Nitratidesulfovibrio vulgaris str. Hildenborough: one gene and its partner. The protein of the gene in region 2 interacts with the protein of the main gene of each other region in a pairwise test. Links are inferred from orthologs where the notes say so. Each region holds a gene or a part of one and is shown on either strand. Other genes may lie near its edges. The genes, in order: recJ and DVU_RS10865.

The links.
Region 1: the proteins of DVU_RS10865 (region 2) and recJ interact in binary tests that used the Escherichia coli proteins (3 or more experiments, as listed by UniProt). The link is inferred for Nitratidesulfovibrio vulgaris str. Hildenborough from one-to-one orthologs.

What each region holds. Positions count from the first base shown.
Region 1 is NC_002937.3:989,980-1,002,753, forward strand. What follows is about bases 5,138-8,043. They hold recJ (single-stranded-DNA-specific exonuclease RecJ), read left to right. Parts: upstream 5,138-5,685; coding sequence 5,686-7,401; downstream 7,402-8,043. Other genes in these bases: DVU_RS04280 (HDOD domain-containing protein), read left to right, coding at 5,138-5,629; lipA (lipoyl synthase), read right to left, coding at 7,500-8,043. Outside these bases: DVU_RS04250 (MiaB/RimO family radical SAM methylthiotransferase), read left to right, coding at 1-1,224; DVU_RS04255 (YicC/YloC family endoribonuclease), read left to right, coding at 1,309-2,190; DVU_RS04260 (DUF370 domain-containing protein), read left to right, coding at 2,187-2,447; gmk (guanylate kinase), read left to right, coding at 2,447-3,070; pyrF (orotidine-5'-phosphate decarboxylase), read left to right, coding at 3,070-3,777; DVU_RS04275 (tetratricopeptide repeat protein), read left to right, coding at 3,910-4,767; more of DVU_RS04280, read left to right, coding at 4,772-5,137; more of lipA, read right to left, coding at 8,044-8,396; lipoyl(octanoyl) transferase LipB, read right to left, coding at 8,326-8,982; DVU_RS04300 (small ribosomal subunit Rsm22 family protein), read right to left, coding at 8,969-11,908; DVU_RS04305 (ASKHA domain-containing protein), read right to left, coding at 11,920-12,774. UniProt on the Escherichia coli protein: Single-stranded-DNA-specific exonuclease.
Region 2 is NC_002937.3:2,408,088-2,414,222, reverse strand. What follows is about bases 2,974-6,135. They hold DVU_RS10865 (type IA DNA topoisomerase), read right to left. Parts: upstream 5,768-6,135; coding sequence 3,179-5,767; downstream 2,974-3,178. Other genes in these bases: DVU_RS10860 (IMPACT family protein), read left to right, coding at 5,850-6,135. In the rest of the region: DVU_RS10875 (rubrerythrin family protein), read right to left, coding at 14-508; DVU_RS10870 (methyl-accepting chemotaxis protein), read right to left, coding at 1,120-2,889.

The DNA of each region.
Region 1 (12,774 bases), 1.4 Mb from region 2 along the record:
GCGGTCACGGCCCGTGCTGTAAGCGATGTGCGGCGTGCCATCGCCCGGCTGCACCGTGCGGCCCCGGCTGCGGGTATCGTGGTGACCGGATGCGCGGCGCAGGTGCTGCGCGAGGAATTCGCAGGACTGCCCGGCGTGGTGGCGGTGGTGCCGCAAGAGGCCAAGGCCACTCTCGCGGCGTACGACCCCGCAGCGGCCATCATGCCCCCCGTCTCGACGCATGCCGCTCACGGCGATGCCGCTACGGCGCAGGCGTCGAGTGCCACCTCTGGCGATGTCGTCCCTGCACAGGCGTCGGTCTTCCCGGACTTCCGCATCGAGGGCTTTCGCCGTGCCCGCCCCGTGGTCAAGGTGCAGGATGGCTGTTCGCACCGCTGCACCTATTGCATCGTTCCGCTCACGCGGGGGGCTTCACGCAGCCGCGAACCGGGTGAGGTCGTCGCAGAATTGCGTCGTCTGCTCGATGCCGGGTTCCGCGAGGTGATGCTGTCGGGCGTCAACCTGCGCCTGTACGGGCGCGACCTCTCCGGTGCGGGCGACTTCTGGGACCTGCTGCAACGGGTCGAACGCGAACTGGCCCCGGAGTGGGCCGGAAGGGCCCGCCTGCGCATCAGTTCCCTTGAGCCTGGGCAACTCGGGGTACATGCCCTCGACGTGCTCGGCGGGAGCAGGCTCGTCTGCCCGCAGTTGCATCTTTCGTTGCAGAGTGGCAGCCCCGATGTGCTTCGCCGTATGGGACGCGGGCACTACAGCCCTGCCCCCCTGCTTGATTTCTTGCGCGACCTCGGCGGAACATGGCCGGTCTTCGGCCTCGGTGCGGACATCCTGATGGGCTTTCCGGGCGAGAGCGAAGACGCATTCGCCGAGACGCTGGACTTCGTCCGTGCTTTGCCGCTCACATACGCCCACGTCTTTCCGTATTCGCGGCGTCCCGGCACTGTGGCGGCCTCTTTGCCGGAACACCTGCCGCAGGAGATACGCAAGGCACGTGCGGCGGCGGTACGTGACGTCGTGGCGCAGAAGCGGGCGGTCTTTGCCGAACGTCTTGCCGGGTTGCCTGCCCTTTCGGTGGTGCTTGACGGGGCGGGTGCACGCAAGGGAATATCAGAGTATTATGCCGAATGCCGGGTGCGCCGTGTGCCGCACGGGCATGACCACCGGGCCGTGCTGACTGTTCGCCCGGTGGGAGTGGAAGCCGGCTGCGTGGTCACCGAAGCCGTATAGGGCTCGTTCTCACGGCCCGGAGTATGCGCCGCTCCGTGCCGGATTCCATGGCGCGTGTCGTCATACGGCACTGGAGGATATGGTATGCTGCGCAGCATGACGGGCTTCGGCCGATGCTTCATTGAAGATGCGGGCTGGACGCAGACGTGGGAGGTTCGTAGCGTCAACGGGCGTCACCTCGATGTGAAGTGGCGTCTTCCCATGCTCCTGCGGGGGCTTGAGGCGCGTTTCGAGAAGGTGCTGCGCCGCTTCGGCACCCGTGGCAGGGTGGATGTGACCCTGTCGCTTCAGGCCCTCGGCGAGGGGATGCAGGGCGTGCGCTTCGACGCCGGACAGGCGGGTGCCATGCTCGACGCCCTGTCCGACCTTGCCGCCAGCCGGGGCGATACCTACGCGCCCGACTACAACCGGCTGCTGGGGCTGACCTTCCTGTGGGAGGACGCCGGGGCCGAACCCGATGAGGAGATGGTGGCTGCGCTCGAGGCGGGACTTGCCGCCGCGCTGGAGGACTGGAACGAATCGCGCGAGGCAGAGGCACGCGCCCTGTCGCGCGACATGGTGTCGCGGCTCATCCGCATGGACGAGTGGGTGTCGCGCATCGAGGAACGTGCCCCCGACATCAAGGAAGAGCGTTTCACGCTGCTGCGCGACCGTCTCTCTGAAGCGCTCGAGGGCATGGGCTCATCGCTGGAGGAAGGGCGCTTCCTGCAGGAGATGACCTTGCTCGCCGACAAGCTTGATGTCAGCGAGGAACTCACGCGGTTGCGCGCCCACCTCGACCGCCTGCGTGAACTGCTCGATGGCGGCGGCGATGCGGGCAAGCGGCTCGATTTCACGTTGCAGGAGTGCTTCCGCGAGATCAACACGTGCGGCAACAAGATTCAGGACGCGCAGATTTCGCGCCTTGTGGTCGATTTCAAGAACGAACTCGAAAAGTGCCGCGAACAGGTACAGAACATCGAATGACCATGCAGGGCAACAAGCTCGTCAATCTCGGTTTCGGCAACTTCGTGGTCGCCTCGCGCGTGGTGTCCATCGTGGACCCCGACTCATCGCCCATGAGGCGTCTGCGTGAGGATGCCCGCGACCAGGGGCGTCTCATCGACGTGACGCAGGGCCGCAAGACGCGCTCCATCATCATCACCGATTCGAATCATGTGATCCTCTCCGCCATACAGACGGAGACCATGGGCCAACGCTTCACGCAGGAGGACGAAGACTGATGGGTCGAGAACGCTCCGGCATCGTGCTGGTGCTGTGCGCCCCTTCGGGGACCGGCAAGACCACCCTGACCAGAAGGCTGCTGACGGAGTTTCCGCGTTTCGCCTTCTCGGTCTCCTACACCACGCGTAAACCCCGCAATGGCGAGGTGGACGGCAAGGACTACCATTTTGTCACCGTGGAGGCGTTCCTGCGCCTGCGCGACGCCGGATTCTTCGCCGAATGGGCCGAAGTGCACGGCAACTTCTACGGTACGCCCCTCAAAGCCACACTCGACCTTCTTGATGAAGGCCGCGACGTACTCTTCGACATCGACGTGCAAGGTGCGCGGCAGTTGCGTGCAAGCCTGCAACGCGGGCGCTACGTCTTCATCATGCCGCCATCGCGCGACGAACTCGAGCACAGGCTGAGGGCGCGCGGCACCGACGACGAGGAGACCATAGCCCGCCGTCTCGCCAACGCGGCCAAGGAACTGCGCGAGGCGCGCCGCTTCGATGCGTGGATAGTCAACGACGACCTCGAACGCGCCTACGATGAGTTGCGTGCCGCCTACATCGAGGAGACGCTGTCCCCGGAATGCCGTTCGGCGTTCCTTGACGGATTGCTGCAGGGGTGGAACGACTGATGGCCGAACTCGTTGTCGCACTGGATTTTCCCGCCGCAGACGTGGCGGTGGACATGGCAGGCAGACTCCGCGGCACCGCGCCGTGGATGAAGGTAGGCCTCGAACTCTTCTGCGCCGCAGGTCCCGATGTCGTGCGTGCCGTGGCAGACCTCGGCTTCAGGGTCTTTCTCGACCTCAAGTTCCACGACATCCCCAACACGGTGCGCGGTGCGGTGCGTTCGGCGGTGCGTTCCGGGGCGGACATGGTCAACATCCATCTCATGGGCGGCGAACGTATGGCCCGTGCCGCCGTGGAAGGTCTGCACGAGGGTGCCCAGACGACGGGTTCCGTACCGTTGCTCTTCGGGGTGACCGTGCTCACCAGCACCGCACAGGGTGAACTGCCGGGCATTTCGACGGACATAGGCGAGTACGCCGCCTCTCTCGCGGCATCCGGTGCTGCGTGGGGCTTGAACGGGGTCGTCTGTTCGGGGTATGAAGTGGAGAGCATCAAGAAGCGTTGCGGCGCATCGTTCCTGTGCCTCACTCCGGGCATCCGTCCCGGTGGCGGGGCAGGGGGTGACGACCAGCGCCGGGTGATGACACCCGCACAGGCGGTGTCCGCCGGTTCTGACTACCTCGTTGTGGGCAGGCCCGTGACTGGGGCTGCCGACCCCGCTGCCGCAGCGCGCGCCATCATGGCGGAGATGGCTGCGGTCAGGCGATAGCGGGCGATAGCAGGCGGGGCTGGCAGGGCATACCCGGTCGCGCACAGGTCTGACGGTCTGCCCCGGATGCGGTTGCCGCGATGAAGACGCCGAACGAGTTGGTCACACACGTTGCCACGCAAGGAGCGCACAATGACACAGACGCCCGTAACCCTTGACCAGAAGGTCGGTGAGAAGCGCGACCGCATGCGGGGTGTCTTCTCGACGCAGGAGATAAGGAAGGTCGGCACGGGCACCACAACCCGCAAGACCATCCAGAAGTCGTTCTGGTACGTCGACGAGGGTGACGACGGTGTCATCGAGGTGCAGCCGCTGAACAGCAACTACGTGCCCTCCGGCCCCAAGCGCAAGATCGACCGTGACGAACTGCTCGACAAGTTCGCACCCGAGCCCGAGTTCTATGTCCAGACGGTCTTCCCGAAGATGCGTGAGCTCAACAAGACCATCGCCCGCGCCGACAGGCATCGCCAGAAGGGCGAGACGTTCAGTGCCGAGTTCGAATACAACAACGCCCTGAAGGTCGACGAGGAGAATGTACGCGCCAACTTCGGCATCGGCCTCACGTATCTCGAGCGCGGCGAGACGGACAAGGCGGACAACATCTTCGAGCGGCTGGTCAAACTGGATGCGGCGTTCGAGGAAGAGCACAAGCACCTTTTCAACGAGTTCGGCATCAACCTGCGCAAGAGCAAGATGTACGATCAGGCCGTGGAATACTATGGCAGGGCGCTTGAACTCTCACAGGGTGACGAGAACCTGCACCTCAACGTCGCCCGCGCCTATCTGGAGAAACAGGACTTTCCACATTGCCTCGAGCACGTCCTGCGTGCCCTCATGATCAACCCCGCCCATGAGGCCGGGCTCAAGTTCCTCGCCTGGATGGAGGCCAAGAAGCTGGTGCCCGAAGACCAGCGCGCCGCCGTCGCCGAGGCGGTCGCCCGTGCCCGCTCCACTGGCGGGACTCCCGCGTCTGCAGCGAACGAGGGCTGAAGCCATGACCGATGCGCAGGGGTTTCTTGACGAACTGGCACGAAAGCCACCGAAGTTGCCGTTCGACCCGGGGTTGCTGCGCGAGGTGCTGAAGCTCACATCGGATGATTCCCGCGCCCCTGCCAACCGGCTGGCCGAAGTGGTGGGGCGCGATCAGGCCCTTTCCACACGGCTGCTGCGCATGGCCAATTCGGCCTATTACGGGCTCCAGTCGGAGGTACCGTCGGTGCAGCGGGCCGTGGCGGTGCTGGGCATGGCCGAGGTACGTGCCCTGATTCTCGCAGTGGCGGCCTCCGGCATCGCTGGCAGGCGCAATCTGCCAGCCACGTTCGACCTTTCCGGGTACTGGCGGCATCAGCTGTGTGTGGCGGCCTGCTGTCGCATGTTAGCCCGGCGCGTGTCTCCCGGTGAGGCCGATGTGCTCTACACTGCGGGGCTACTGCACGATATCGGCAAGCTGCTCATGGCGGGGCTGTGTCCTGACGCGTGGCAGGCGGTGCAGGCGCTCATGGCTGAAGAGCACCTTGAGACTGCCGAGGCAGAAGAGCGCCACTGGGGACTCGATCATGGCGTCATCGGTGCAAGGCTGCTGTCATACTGGGATCTTCCGCCCGCACTGACAGAACCCGTCAACTGGCATCATGCCCCGCAGTATGCGGGGGCTTACGAGCGCAACGCCCGGCTTCTCAACCTCGCCGACCGGCTTTTGCTGATGTACGAGCGCGGCGACGGGGTCATGCCTGTGACGCTGGCTGACGACCTTGCCACGTTCGGGCTCGATGCCCATGTCATGGCAGCGGACCTTTCGGTACTTCTCGAAGGCGAACGCATCGGGCAACTCGTCGCCCATCTCGCCGCATAACGCACGTTCTCTTCACACCTTCCCGGTGCATGGCATCGGCACATACATACGGACACATGAAACGCTGGATATACCGACCGGAGGTGGAAGGCGCACTGCCGCCATCCGCCTCTCTCGCCGAACGTCTCGGCATCTCGGACCTGCTGCTTCGCCTGTTGCTGCGGCGCGGCCTTTCATCCGTTCAGGATATGGACGTCTACCTCAGCCCGCAGTTGCGCCACCTCGCCCCGCTGGAGGAATGGCCCGGCCTTGCTGAAGCGGCTGGCGTCATCACGGCGGGCATCACCGCCGGGATGCCCTTTGCCGTATGGGGCGACTATGACGTGGACGGGGTGACCTCCACAGCCCTTGTGCATGACGTACTCGAGTTCCATGGCGTGGATGTGCGCCACCATCTCCCCGACCGGCGGGCCGAGGGCTACGGGCTGAATGTGGAGTGGATAGAGAGGCTCGCTGCCGATGGGGTGCGTCTGCTTCTCACGGTGGACTGCGGCATATCCGATGTCGTGCCCATCTCACGAGCCCGTGAACTGGGCATGACCGTGGTCGTCTCCGACCACCACCTGCCGCCGGAGGTCTTGCCGCCCGCCCATGCCATCTGCAATCCGCGTCTCGCCTGTTGTCCGTGTCCGGCGCTGGCGGGCGTGGGGGTCGCGTTCTTCGTCATGGCGGCGGTCAATGCCGCATTGGGAGAACGCTCCGGCAGGCGTTACGACATGCGCGAGGTGCTCGACCTTGTGGCGTTGGGGACGCTGGCGGATGTGGTCGACCTCGGTGGTCAGAATCGCATCCTCGTCAAGAACGGACTCCTGAAAATAGCCGAAGCCCGCAGGCCGGGCATGGCGGCGCTCAAGGCGGTTGCGGGCTACAATCCATCGGCCTCGCTGGGGGCGGGGCAGGTGGTGTTCGGGCTTGCGCCGCGCATCAATGCGGCTGGTCGCCTTGGCGAGGCGGAGATGGCACTGCAACTGTTGCGTGCCCGCAAACATGGTGAGGCGGCGCAGCTTGCGCAGCGCCTTGACGCCATGAACACCGACCGCCGTGTGGAGGAGGACCGCATCCTCGAAGAGGCGAAACGGCAGGCCGAGTCGCAAGCCGCGTCGCGCATGGGGTTCGTGCTCCATGGCGAGGACTGGCACCCCGGCGTCATCGGCATCGTCGCCTCGCGCATCGTGGAGGCCTACTACAGGCCCACACTCATCCTGTGCACAGAAGGGGAGACGTTGAAGGGGTCGGGGCGTTCGGTGTCGGAATTCGACCTGCATGCAGGGCTTTCACAGTGCGCCGACCTGTTCCTTGGCTTCGGGGGGCACAGGCAGGCCGCCGGCATGAGCCTGAAGACCTCGGCGCTCGATGCATTGCGCGAACGGTTCGATACCGTGGTGCGTCAGGCCCTCGGCGATACGCCGTTGACGGCATCGCTGAAGCTGGATGGCGACCTCGGCTTCGAGCACGCTTCGGATTTCACGGTGCTCAAGGAACTCGAGATGTTGCAGCCTTTCGGCACAGGCAACGCCGAACCCGTCTTCGCGTCGCCTCCGCTTCTTGTGCGCGGGTTGCGACGCTTCGGCAAGGCACGGGAACATGTGGAACTCGAACTCACCGACGAGTCGTGCGGGGTGACGCTGCATGCCAAGGCATGGCGGCAGTCCGGAGAATTCTCCGACAGGCTGCGTGGAACGCGGATACGCCTCGCCTACACGCCGCGCATCGACAGGTATTCCGGTGCGGCGTCCGTCGACTTGCGGATACGAGACTGGCAACCCGCGTGATGCTGTCATGAGTACGGCTGGCTAGCTGGCCAATGGGCGGAAGGCCATCAATCCCCGGCGCACAGGCAGTCGATGCCGCGTGTGCCGGGTTTCTTTCTTCAGGCAGGTTCCGTGCGGAGGGTGCACAGGGCGTTATAGGCGCTTTCGGCGTTGTAGCTGCTACGCACCAGCGGTGCGGAGAACACGAAGGGAATGCCCATGCCCCGGCCACACGCGGCGAAGCTTTCGAAAGTATCAGGATGCACGTAGCGTTCGACGGGGGGATGCTGGCGCGAAGGGCGCATGTACTGCCCGATGGTGACGATGTCACAGCCGCAATCGGCGAGGTCGGCGAGAACCCCCTCGACCTCTGTGTCATTCTCGCCAAGGCCGACCATGAGTCCACTCTTGGCCACGCCACCTGCAGCCTTCACACGTCGCAGCAGTTCGAGGCTTTGCCTGTAGTCGGCCTGCGGGCGGATGCGGGCGTAGTGTGCGGGGGGGGTCTCCACATTGTGGTTCACGATATGCGGTGCAGCCGCCATGACAGTGCGCAAGGCTGCATGGTCGCCCCTGAAGTCGGGAATGAGGACTTCGACCGTGGCGGCGGGCAACGCTGCGCGAAGCCGTGTGATGGTGGCGGCGAAGTGTGCCGCCCCGCCATCGTCGAGGTCGTCGCGCGTCACGGACGTGACGACCACATGCCGCAGGGCGAGTCGTGCCGCAGCCTCGGCGACGCGCCGGGGTTCATCGGGGTCTGGCGGGGACACATGGCCCGGCGTGATGTTGCAGAACGCGCAGTTGCGGGTACAGACGTTGCCGAGGATGAGGAAGGTGGCCGTGCCCGACGAGAAGCACTCGAACATGTTCGGGCACTTGGCGCTGTTGCATACGGTGTTCAGCCCGAGCCCTTCGACCAGTGCGCGGGTGTCGGCAAAGGTGTGGCTACAGGGCAGCTTCACCCGCAGCCACGGCGGGATGCGTAAAGATGGCGAGGAATTGTCGGGTGAGGACATCCTTGACCTCCTGCATGGTGACTGAGTCGTCGTCCAGTTCGCGGTGGAGTGATGTGGCCTCCGCGTCGGGAAGGCCGCAGAGCGTGATCAGATTGAAGAGGGACAGGTCGCGCCCCACGTTGAGGGCGAGACCGTGGTAGGTCGTCCAGCGGCGCACGGCGACGCCGATGGAGCAGATCTTGCGGTTGTCGATCCACACACCCGGGCGTCCCTCATGCCGTGAGGCCTCAAGGCCGAAGGTGTGAAGGGTTCGCAACACGACTTCTTCGAGGTCATGGAAGAAGCTGCGTAGTCCCCCCGGTCGTCTTTCGATGCGGAAGACCGGATAGGCAACCAGTTGCCCCGGAAAATGGCAGGTGATGTTGCCACCTCGCGACGACTGGGCGAGTTCGATGCCCCGTTCGGCGAGAAAGCCACGCCCCGCGTGCAGGTTCTCAATGCCGCCGTTGCGGCCCAGCGTGATGACGGGCGGGTGTTCGACGAGATAGAGGGTGTCTTCGCCCCCTGTCGAAACCTCGCCGAGGCGGGCCGTCTGCACGGCCTCCGCCTCGGCGTAGGAAAGTGAACCGAGATCAATCGTCAGCATGGCCTTCGCCGTTACCACCGTTGCCGCCCTCATCGTCGCGTTTCATGCGTCGGTGAGGAGCACCGGCAGGGCCTTCGCCCTTACGGTGGGGTCTGGGCTGATGCTGCGAGAAGCGAGGCCCGCCGTGCCTGTCGCCGCCGAAGCCCTCTTTACGGAACGGGGGCTTGCGGTCACCGAAGCCACCCTTGCCACCGTCCCGGTCGCGCTGGGGACCGTTGCCCCCCTCGTCGCGGGGCTTGCGCCCGAAGCCGGAACCAAGCGGGTCATGCCTGAACGGGGGCTTGCGCACACCTTCGGCATCACCCTCGCGCCTGAAGGCGGGCTTGCGGTCCCTGAACCCACCTTCGCCGCCGCGGTCACGGTCGTCACGGCCTTCACGGCGGAAGCCGCCCTGCGGCCTGTCGCCGAATTCGCGGGGCTTGCGTCCGAAGTCGTCACCGTCCCTGCGGAAGGCGGGCTTGCGGTCGAAACCTTCGCCGCCCTCGCGCCTGAAGGCGGGCTTGCGGTCCCTGAACCCACCTTCGCCGCCGCGGTCACGGTCGTCACGGCCCTCACGGCGGAAGCCGCCTTGCGGCCTGTCGCCGAATTCGCGGGGCTTGCGTCCGAAGTCGTCACCGTCCCTGCGGAAGGCGGGCTTACGGTCGAAACCTTCGCCGCCCTCGCGCCTGAAGGCGGGCTTGCGGTCCCTGAACCCACCCTCACCGCCACGGTCACGGTCGTCACGGCCTTCACGGCGGAAGCCGCCCTGCGGCCTGTCGCCGAATTCGCGGGGCTTGCGTCCGAAGTCGTCACCGTCCCTGCGGAAGGCGGGCTTACGGTCGAAACCTTCGCCACCCTCACGCCTGAAGGCGGGCTTGCGGTCCCTGAACCCACCCTCGCCGCCGCGGTCCTCACGGCGGAAGCCGCCCTGCGGCCTGTCGCCGAATTCGCGGGGCTTGCGCCCGAAGTCGTCACCGTCCCTGCGGAAGGCGGGCTTACGGTCGAAACCTTCGCCGCCCTCGCGCCTGAAGGCGGGCTTGCGGTCCCTGAACCCACCTTCGCCGCCGCGGTCACGGTCGTCACGACCCTCACGGCGGAAACCGCCCTGCGGCCTGTCGCCGAATTCGCGGGGCTTGCGTCCGAAGTCGTCACCGTCCCTGCGGAAGGCAGGCTTGCGGTCGAAACCTTCGCCACCCTCACGCCTGAAGGCGGGCTTGCGGTCCCTGAACTCACCCTCGCCTCCGCGGTCACGGTCGTCACGGCCCTCACGGCGGAAGCCGCCCTGCGGCCTGTCGCCGAATTCGCGGGGCTTGCGTCCGAAGTCGTCACCGTCCCTGCGGAAGGCGGGCTTACGGTCGAACCCTTCGCCACCCTCGCGCCTGAAGGCGGGCTTGCGGTCCCTGAACCCACCCTCGCCGCCGCGGTCACGGTCGTCACGGCCCTCACGGCGGAAGCCGCCCTGCGGCCTGTCGCCGAATTCGCGGGGCTTGCGTCCGAAGTCGTCACCGTCCCTGCGGAAGGCGGGCTTACGGTCGAACCCTTCGCCACCCTCGCGCCTGAAGGCGGGCTTGCGGTCCCTGAACCCACCCTCACCGCCACGGTCACGGTCGTCACGGCCTTCACGGCGGAAGCCGCCCTGCGGCCTGTCGCCGAAGCTCCTGCGTTCGCCGCCTCCGCGCCGGTCGGAGCGTCCTTCGTCGTTGCGGGCGAAGTTCTTGGGAGTTCTCGAAAAGCCGACGCGCTCGCCGTCTGCGAAGGCCTCGTCATCAGAGCCCTCGGCGTTCGCCGCGTTCGGGGCAAGTCCCTGAACGACACCTTCGTCATCGACCCAACCCGCGAAAAGTCCGCCGGACTTGCCATCGGTGCGCGGTTCTTCAGGCCATGCGGCCTTGACCAGCGCGCCGGAGATGAGCGGGCGCGCATCGTACAGCAGGGTCAGGCCTTCTGCGCTGCAACCGTAGCGTACGGGCTCGCGGCGTCCCGGAATGGGGAAGACGGCAGAGATGACACGCACCATGTCTCCTGCGGGCGGGGTGGTGGCGTGACTCAGGAACACGAAGCTGAGGCTCGCGGTGTCGCGTTCGAAGCCCGCTTCACGAGAAATGTCAGTGAGCCACTGCGGCGCGTCGTGCACGCTGAAGGTGAAGTGACACCAGCTCGACCTTTTGGCGGCGAGCATGGGGCATTCATCATGATGCGGGCAGGGCGCTTCGGGCGCGAGTCCGTTCTCGATGGCTGCCTGACGGAGCATGGTCACCAGCTTGCCGCCAAGGCGGGACCCCGGTTCGACGAACAGAGCCTTGCCGCCGGGGGCGAGACTGTCGCGGAGTGCCTCGGCCACTTCGAAGAGCCTGTCTTCGAGCAGCTGGTCGGCGCGGGGTTGCAGTTCGTTAAGGACGTTGCCGCCCATGACGAGGATGTTCTTGCCATAGTTCTCGCGCAGGGCGTTCTCGACGGTGCCCCGCAGCGTGTGCAGCGTCCAAGGGCATTCTTCGCCCGCAATCTTGCGGAACAGGGCGCGTCCGACATCAAGCACGTGGGGCGAGATGTCGCCGCAGGTGAGCGTCAACGCGACAGTGCGCAATTCGGGGCGCGCAATCCACAGGGCGATGGGCAGGGTGAAGGGGCCGCTGCCCACGTCCAGCACATGCCCCCCGGCGCATTGTTCGGGGGTGGGCAGGTCGAGCGAGGGTAGCAGGCGGCCCAGCCGGAACACGTTCCAAGGCAGGAAGTGCCGAACATAGGCCGAGAAGAGGCGGGGCGAGGCCCAGTACGATTCCGAGAGATTGCCGCGCTCGGAGGTGAGCGAAGCCGAAAGTTCCTGTATGGCGTTGGGCAGGTCGCGGCGATGCGCGCTGCGCAGCGGCATGACGGCGTCGATGGCTTCGGGCAGGGCGTCCATCACCTTGCGAAGCTCGGCATCGAGCGGTTTGAAGAGTCTGTTCATGGAAACTCCGTTCAGAAGTGGAAATGCATGTGCCGCAGGAAAGCGGCGGAAAAGTCGGGCGCAGCCGTCAGGTCGACGACAGTGCAGCCTTCGCGCCATGTGTTCAGGGTGTCGCGCAACGGGGGCGAGGTGAGCAGAAGTTCGGCCCCCCTGAGGGATGTGTTGCCCACCGCGCGCGTCCTTCCACCCGAACCGGGCGGGATGAAGCCGAGACCTTCGAGGTCGGCGGGCAGCGCGTGCTGTCCCAATGCCCCTGCGAGGTGGATGCCCGAAAGGGCGTGTGAAGGCATCTGGGCCGTGGCGAGCAGGCGTTCGAATGCCAGCGAGAAGGCCGCCTTCACTTTGAGTATCTCTTCGATGTCTCTCGCAGCGAGGTAGAGGCCTCGCGCGAGTGGTAGACAGGGTTCGCCCCGGTGGCTGACGATGGAACGGGCCATACGTGCCGCCAGTGGGGAGGAGGGAGATTGGATGAAACGCCCGTCCACGTCAAGCAGTCCGGCACGCAGAAGGGCGTGTACGAGAGAAATATATCCCGTTCCGCTGATGCCGTCGGCCTCGCCGCCGTCAAGGACGTAGGGGACGAGCCCGCCGGGAGTGAGGGTGAAGGAGGTTATGGCCCCCCTCTGCGCCACGGTGCCGAACGTGAGGCCGATGCCTTCAAGCGCGGGGCCGAGGGCTACGCTGGTGACAAGGGTGCGCTCAGGGGACAGCGCCAGCACGAACTCCCCGTTGGTGCCAAGGTCGGCCAGCACGAAGGGGAAGGCGGGGGCATGGTCGGTGAGCACTGCAAGGTAGCCCGCCGAAAGGTCGCCTCCTACGAACGGGGCGGGCAGGGGAGGAATCCATGCGGGCGGCAGCCCCGGCAA
Region 2 (6,135 bases):
CACCGCCGGAAGACTAGTCGACCTTGTAGAAGGCGGAAGGGGCTGCGTTGCACACCGGGCACTTGCCGTCGTGCGGGCCTTCGTGGGTGTATCCGCATACGGAACAGACATAGTAGTCCACTTCCGGCAGGGCGGCGGGGTCGGCAAGGGCCTTCTTGTAAAGATTGGCATGCACTTCTTCCACTGCATTGGCCCAGCCGAAGTAGCGGCCGGGGACCTTTTCACCTTCGGCTTCGGCTTCAGTGATCATTTCGGGGTACATCTTGGTGAATTCGTAGGTCTCGCCCTCGATGGCGGACTTGAGGTTGTCGGCGGTGGAACCGATTTTGCCCGCATTGCGCAGGTGGGCGAGGGCGTGGATGGTCTCGGCTTCGGCGGCGGCACGGAACAGCTTGGCGACCTGCGGCAGGCCTTCCTTCTCAGCCTGACGGGCAAAGGCGAGGTACTTGCGGTTGGCCTGGGACTCACCGGCGAAAGCAGCCATCATGTTCTCATGGGTCTTGGACATTATGTTCTCCTTACTTGTTTTTTAATAACAGGAACGATTCCTATTTATGAAACAGACGGAGGTTTGTAAAGGCTTTTTTTGAAGTTTATTCGTCATAACAGCACATGTAGCGTAAAAGAGGAAGCCCGTGCGACACTTTGACCGGCATGTCTGGGTATGGTGTGTTCGCGTCAGCGGCGACGACGTTGTCGCTGAGATGCTGGCCGAGGCCTGCTGCCGGGCCTTTCCCGCACGTGAAGACGGAACGCGAAGTCTGGCGTCATGCGTTTCGCACGAGACTATGACTTCTCAGGCGTGTACTGCGGGACAGGGCGCCGTCGCCTTTCGGTCCATGCTTCGGGGAGGGGGCGGTCCCTGTCAGAACGCATTGCCCCCTGCGGAGGGATGATGTCTCCCTCCCGGTGCGGCCGTGGCGGGGGAGATGACAGGCCGAAGGCCTGCCACCCCGGCGTAGCATGCAGTCTCCCCTAGCCGTGTTCTGCCAGAGGCGGGACCCCGGCGCGGTGCATGACCCTCCTAGGACTCTCGCCACTGCCAACCACAGGGCGGTTGAACGACAAGGGCGCGACACCCGAGGATGCCGCGCCCTTTGCATATGTATGCCGAGGGGTCTAACCTCCGGTCTTCATCCTGTCGATGAGCCCGCGCAGGCTGTGCGTCTGTGCCGCGAGTTCTCCCACGGCCTGCGCCGACTGGTTCATGGCGCTCGACGTCTCGCCCGAGATGCGATTGATCTCGTCCACGCTGCGGCTTATCTCCTCGCTGGCTGCGGACTGCTCCTCGCTGGCTGCGGCGATGCTGCGAACCTGATCGGTGGCGACCTCCACAAGGCGGACGATCTCCTCAAGGGCGGTCCCGGACTGCCCTGCCAGTTCGGTGGCCTGATGGATGGTGGTCGTCGTGTTCTCCACGTGCTCCATGTTGCGTGCCGCACCCTGCTGGATGCCGCGGATGGCGTCACCCACCTCCTGCGTCGCAGCCATGGTCTTTTCGGCCAGTTTGCGCACCTCGTCGGCGACAACGGCGAAGCCGCGTCCGGCGTCGCCAGCCCGCGCCGCCTCTATGGCGGCATTGAGGGCCAACAGGTTGGTCTGGTCGGCGATGTCGCTGATCACGTTCATGATGCGGCCTATGCCTTCGGCCTGTTTGCCCAGTGCTGCCATATCCTCTTTGAGTGCCAGAGACACGGTCTGGACGGAACGGATGCTCGCCACGGCCTGCGTCACCACGTCGGAACCCGCTACGGCCTTGGCGCGCGCCTCTGCGGACGAGTCGGCAGCCTGTGAGGCGTTGCGCGCCACCTCAAGGACTGTGGCGTTCATCTCCTCCATGGCCGTGGCTGTCTCGGCCACGCGTTGCGACTGGACTTCCGCGCCACGGCTGGACTGCTCTATCTGTGCGGAGAGTTCTTCGCTGGCACTGCTCACGATCTCGACGACCTTGTCCAGCTGCTGTGCCGCGTGCATCATCCCTTCAGCCCTTGCGCGTTCCGCCGCCGTCTTGGCTGCGTTGGCCTCGTCGGTGGCGATGCGTGCAAGTCGCGCCTGTTCGGCGGCTTCGGCGGTCTGCGCTTCAGCCTCTGTAATCTTGTCTTTCATGGTCTGCACCATGCCACGCATGACATGGTAGACGCCGCCTTCCCTTTTCTGTTCCCGGAACCGGACGTCGAGGTTGCCGGAGGCGATTTCGCCCGCGACCTGTGCAAGGTAGCCCGGGTCTTCACCCAGCTGGTTCATGACGTTGCGGGTGAGCAACAGGCCCGACCCCACGGAGACCAGCAGACCGAGGGCGGTGAGCAGATACATGAGGGCCGTGGCCTTGTCAGCGAGGTCGGAGTTGTCCGTGGAGGTCTGTCTTGCCGCTGAGACCTTCGCCTGCACGAGCTTGTCAAGAAGCTCCTGATATCTGTGGGCAAGGTCGCGTCCTTCTCCATTGACGATGGATACGGCCTCATCGTGCTGGCCAGATTCCTGAAGCAGGAAGACCTTGTCCATCAGCGCCTGATAGGTCTGTCGGGTCTTCTCGAAGGTATCAAAGTCCCTGCGTTCGGATTCCGAGTCGAGAGCCTTCCCGAAAATGGCAAGGTCCTTGTCCAAGGTGCCGCGAAGGCCACGGATGGTCTCGCGTGCTTTTGCCCGTTCGGCCTCGGTCGGTGCGTTGAGGGCGTCGCGCATGTTGATACGGGTGCGCTGGAAGGCCACGGCAGCGTTGCCTATGGCGTCGAGGGGTACGGTCATGCGTTCGTAGAGTCTAGTATCTGCGACGTCGAGGGCATGAAGCCTGTTGATGCCGATCATGGCGATGGTGAGGGTGATACAAGAGCCCAAAAGAAAAGCCGTGAGGAGCTTGGTCCGCAGGCCGATGGTGCGAGTCGTGTTCATCTTTTCGATCCTGATACGTTAGTTGACTGGTTCCCGGAACAGAAGAGCAGCCTGTCTAGCATATCTCCCTGGGGTATGGCATGGGGGATAGCCCTCATTTTCAGAAAATAGTCAGCGAGTAATCGCTTTTTGAGGGCTGGTTATATCAGAATGGTTACAGGTTGTTGGACACATGTATCGGCATATTGTCGAGTAGAACGAAAAGAAGTGAGCCCCCCGTAGTGCACGGAGGGCTAGATTCTGGGCAGACAGATGCCGGGACAGGTATCGTGGCAGAGACGTAGGGGCGTTAGCCACCTTCAGCGTGAGAAGATTCGGTGAGGGGGGCGGAAGCATCATCCGCACCGGGATGTGCATCGGAAGTCGTGTCGACGTCAGGGACTGCGGCAGGGCGTGCCCCCGTAGCATGGACGGTGCGTTGCGGGTCTTCGTCGCGGCGGAAGGGGGTTCTGTCGCGCACGAAATCGAGGCCCACCCGTCCTCCTTCGAGGACGAGGTGCGCCCGGAAGCTCTTGCCCTGCCGGGATGTGAGGTCGAAGGCCTCCGCTGTGCGGCCCTTGGCGAGCAATTCTCGCACGATGTCCTCATCCATGGCCTTTCCGTGCATCTCCTTCCAGATGATGAACGGGCAGCGGGCGGCGGTGGAGTCACCCTCTGTCTTGCCCTTGGAGTCGCCCTTGCAGGCGAACCCGCGCGGCGTCTCCACGACGTCGCCACCGCACAGGGGGCAGCGCCCGTCCGGCGGGCGGCTGTTACGCGCGGCGATGTCGCGCAACAGGGGGCGGATGTCGCGGTTGCGGATGCGATGGACGCCGTGCCACACGCTTTCGCGGATGGAACGCATGAAGGCGGGGTAGCTGTCGGCCCCGGCTTCGATGTCCTTGAGGCGTTTTTCCCATTGCCCTGTGAGTTCGGGCGAGGCCACATCGGGCAGCAGGGTGGTGACGGTCTCCGCGACCTGCATGCCCCGGTCGGTGGCGACGAGTTTCTTGCCCTGCTTCGCCACATAGCCGCGGGCCACGAGGGTTTCGATGACCTGCGCCCGGGTCGCCGGAGTGCCGAGGCCCCTTTCCTTCATGGCCTGTCGCAACGCATCGTCCTCGACCAGCCGCCCTGCGGTTTCCATGGCGGCGAGTAGCGAGGCGTCGGTGAAATGTGCCGGGGCCTTGGTCTGGCGTTTGACTGGCCCCACATCGAGGGTGAGCAGCTTAGACCCCTTGCGGAGTTGGGGCAGGGGGGTGTCTTCGGCTGTGCGCCACGGTTCGACGACCATCCAGCCCTTGTCCTTGAAGACCTTGCCCTTGGCGATGAAGGGGTGTTCGCCCACCATGACGGTGACGGTGGACGTGCTGAACTTCGCCTCGGGGCAGAAGGCCGCGATGGTGCGGCGGCAGACCATGTCGTAGATGTTGCGTTCAGGTGCGGAAAGTTGCGTCAGATTGCCCTTGCGTGCCGTGGGGATGATGGCGTGGTGGTCGGTGACCTTGCGGTCGTCGACGCAGGCGAATCTGGCCTTGCCCGACTTGATGCGCCCTACGGCGAGCATGGTCTCTTCAGGGTAGAGGTGATGCACCGCACGCAAATGGTTGAGAATCTCGCCGAAGAGTTCCTTGGTGAGGTGGCGCGAGTCGGTACGCGGGTAGGTGATGAGTTTGCGCGTCTCGTACAGCGACTGGGCGTGGGTCAGCGTATCCTTGGCAGAGTAGCCGAAGCGGGTGTTGGCTTCACGCTGGAGAGTCGTCAGGTCGAAGGGCAGGGGGGGCTGTTGCGTTCCTGCGCGACCCTGTACGGATTCGACGATGCCCAGCTTTCCGGTGCATGCCGTGGCGATGGCGTCGGCTTCTTCGCCGCTGTCCACGCGCGTCTCCCGGCGGTCGGGGGGGCGGTGCCATACGCCACGGAACCTGTCGTCGTTTGCGGCGGCTTCGGGGGCGGCGATTTCAGCATCGGGGACATCCGACGCGACGGGAGTGTCCGGCGCGGATGTTGCTGGTGCGGCAGATGAGGCATCTGAAAGGGCGTCTGCTTGCGCGTCGGGCTTCGTTCCCTCGTCTGTCTGGGCCTCGGACTGTGTTGTCCTGTCACCGTCGGGTGCAGGAGGGGCATCGCCGGTGGCAGGGCCGGATTCCGCGAGGCAGGGCACGGTGCTGCGGGCTGCGGGAGACGTCATCGGCCTTGTGCCGGTCGACGTGCCAGCATCGAGGTTCTTGTCGAACGTCGCCTCCACGGTCCAGAAGTCCTGCGGGGTGAAGTGCTCGATGTCGCGGCGGCGGTCGGCCAGCAGGCACAGTACGGGGGTCTGGACGCGCCCCACGGAGACGAGGCCGCCAGATTTGACGGTGAACAGGCGCGAGAAGTTCATGCCCACAAGCCAGTCGGCTTCGGCGCGGGCGAAGGCGGCAAGGCCGAGGTTACGCTTCTCCTCGTCGGGCAGTAGCCTTGCGAGGCTCTTGCGCAGACCTTCCTCTGTCATGTCGCTGGCCCACAGGCGGCGCACCGGTTTGTCACATCCCGCCACGAGGTAGATACGCCGGAAGATGAGTTCGCCCTCGCGTCCGGCGTCGGTGGCGTTGACGATGCCGGTCACCCGGTCGTCCAGCAGCAGACGCTGGAGTACGGAAAACTGGTCTGCCGTTTCGGGCAGTACGCGCAACTGGAAGCGCGGGGGGAGCATGGGCAGTTGCTCGAGTGTCCAGCGTCCGGCCCATGCCTCGTCCTGTTCTTCGGGTTCCGCGATGCCCACAAGATGTCCGACGGCCCAGCTGACCAGATGGTCGGGGCCTTCAAGGTAGCCTGCACGGCGCCCCTGTGCGCCGACGAGGGGGGCGATTTCACGGGCCACGGAGGGCTTTTCGGCGATGATGAGCGTTTTGGACATGCTGTACTGCTGGACGTTTCGACGTGTTGTACGGGTGGCTGCGGGTTGACCGGGCGTGCGGGGGAGGCTAACGGCAGCCTTCATGAGTGCGCGTTACCCCATACCAGACCTCGCCCCCGGCGTCTTCCACCGTGAGGAGGAGACGATACGCCGTAGCCGCTTCATCGTCACGCTGGCACATGCCCCCGACACGGCTTCGGCCCATGCCTTCGTGCAGGCCATCCGGCGTGAACACCCGGATGCCACGCACAATTGCTGGGCCTTCGCGGCGGGCGCACCCGGTGCCACAGCCCGCGTAGGATTCAGCGATGACGGTGAACCGCACGGCACGGCGGGGCGGCCCATGCTGACCATGCTGCTGCATGGCG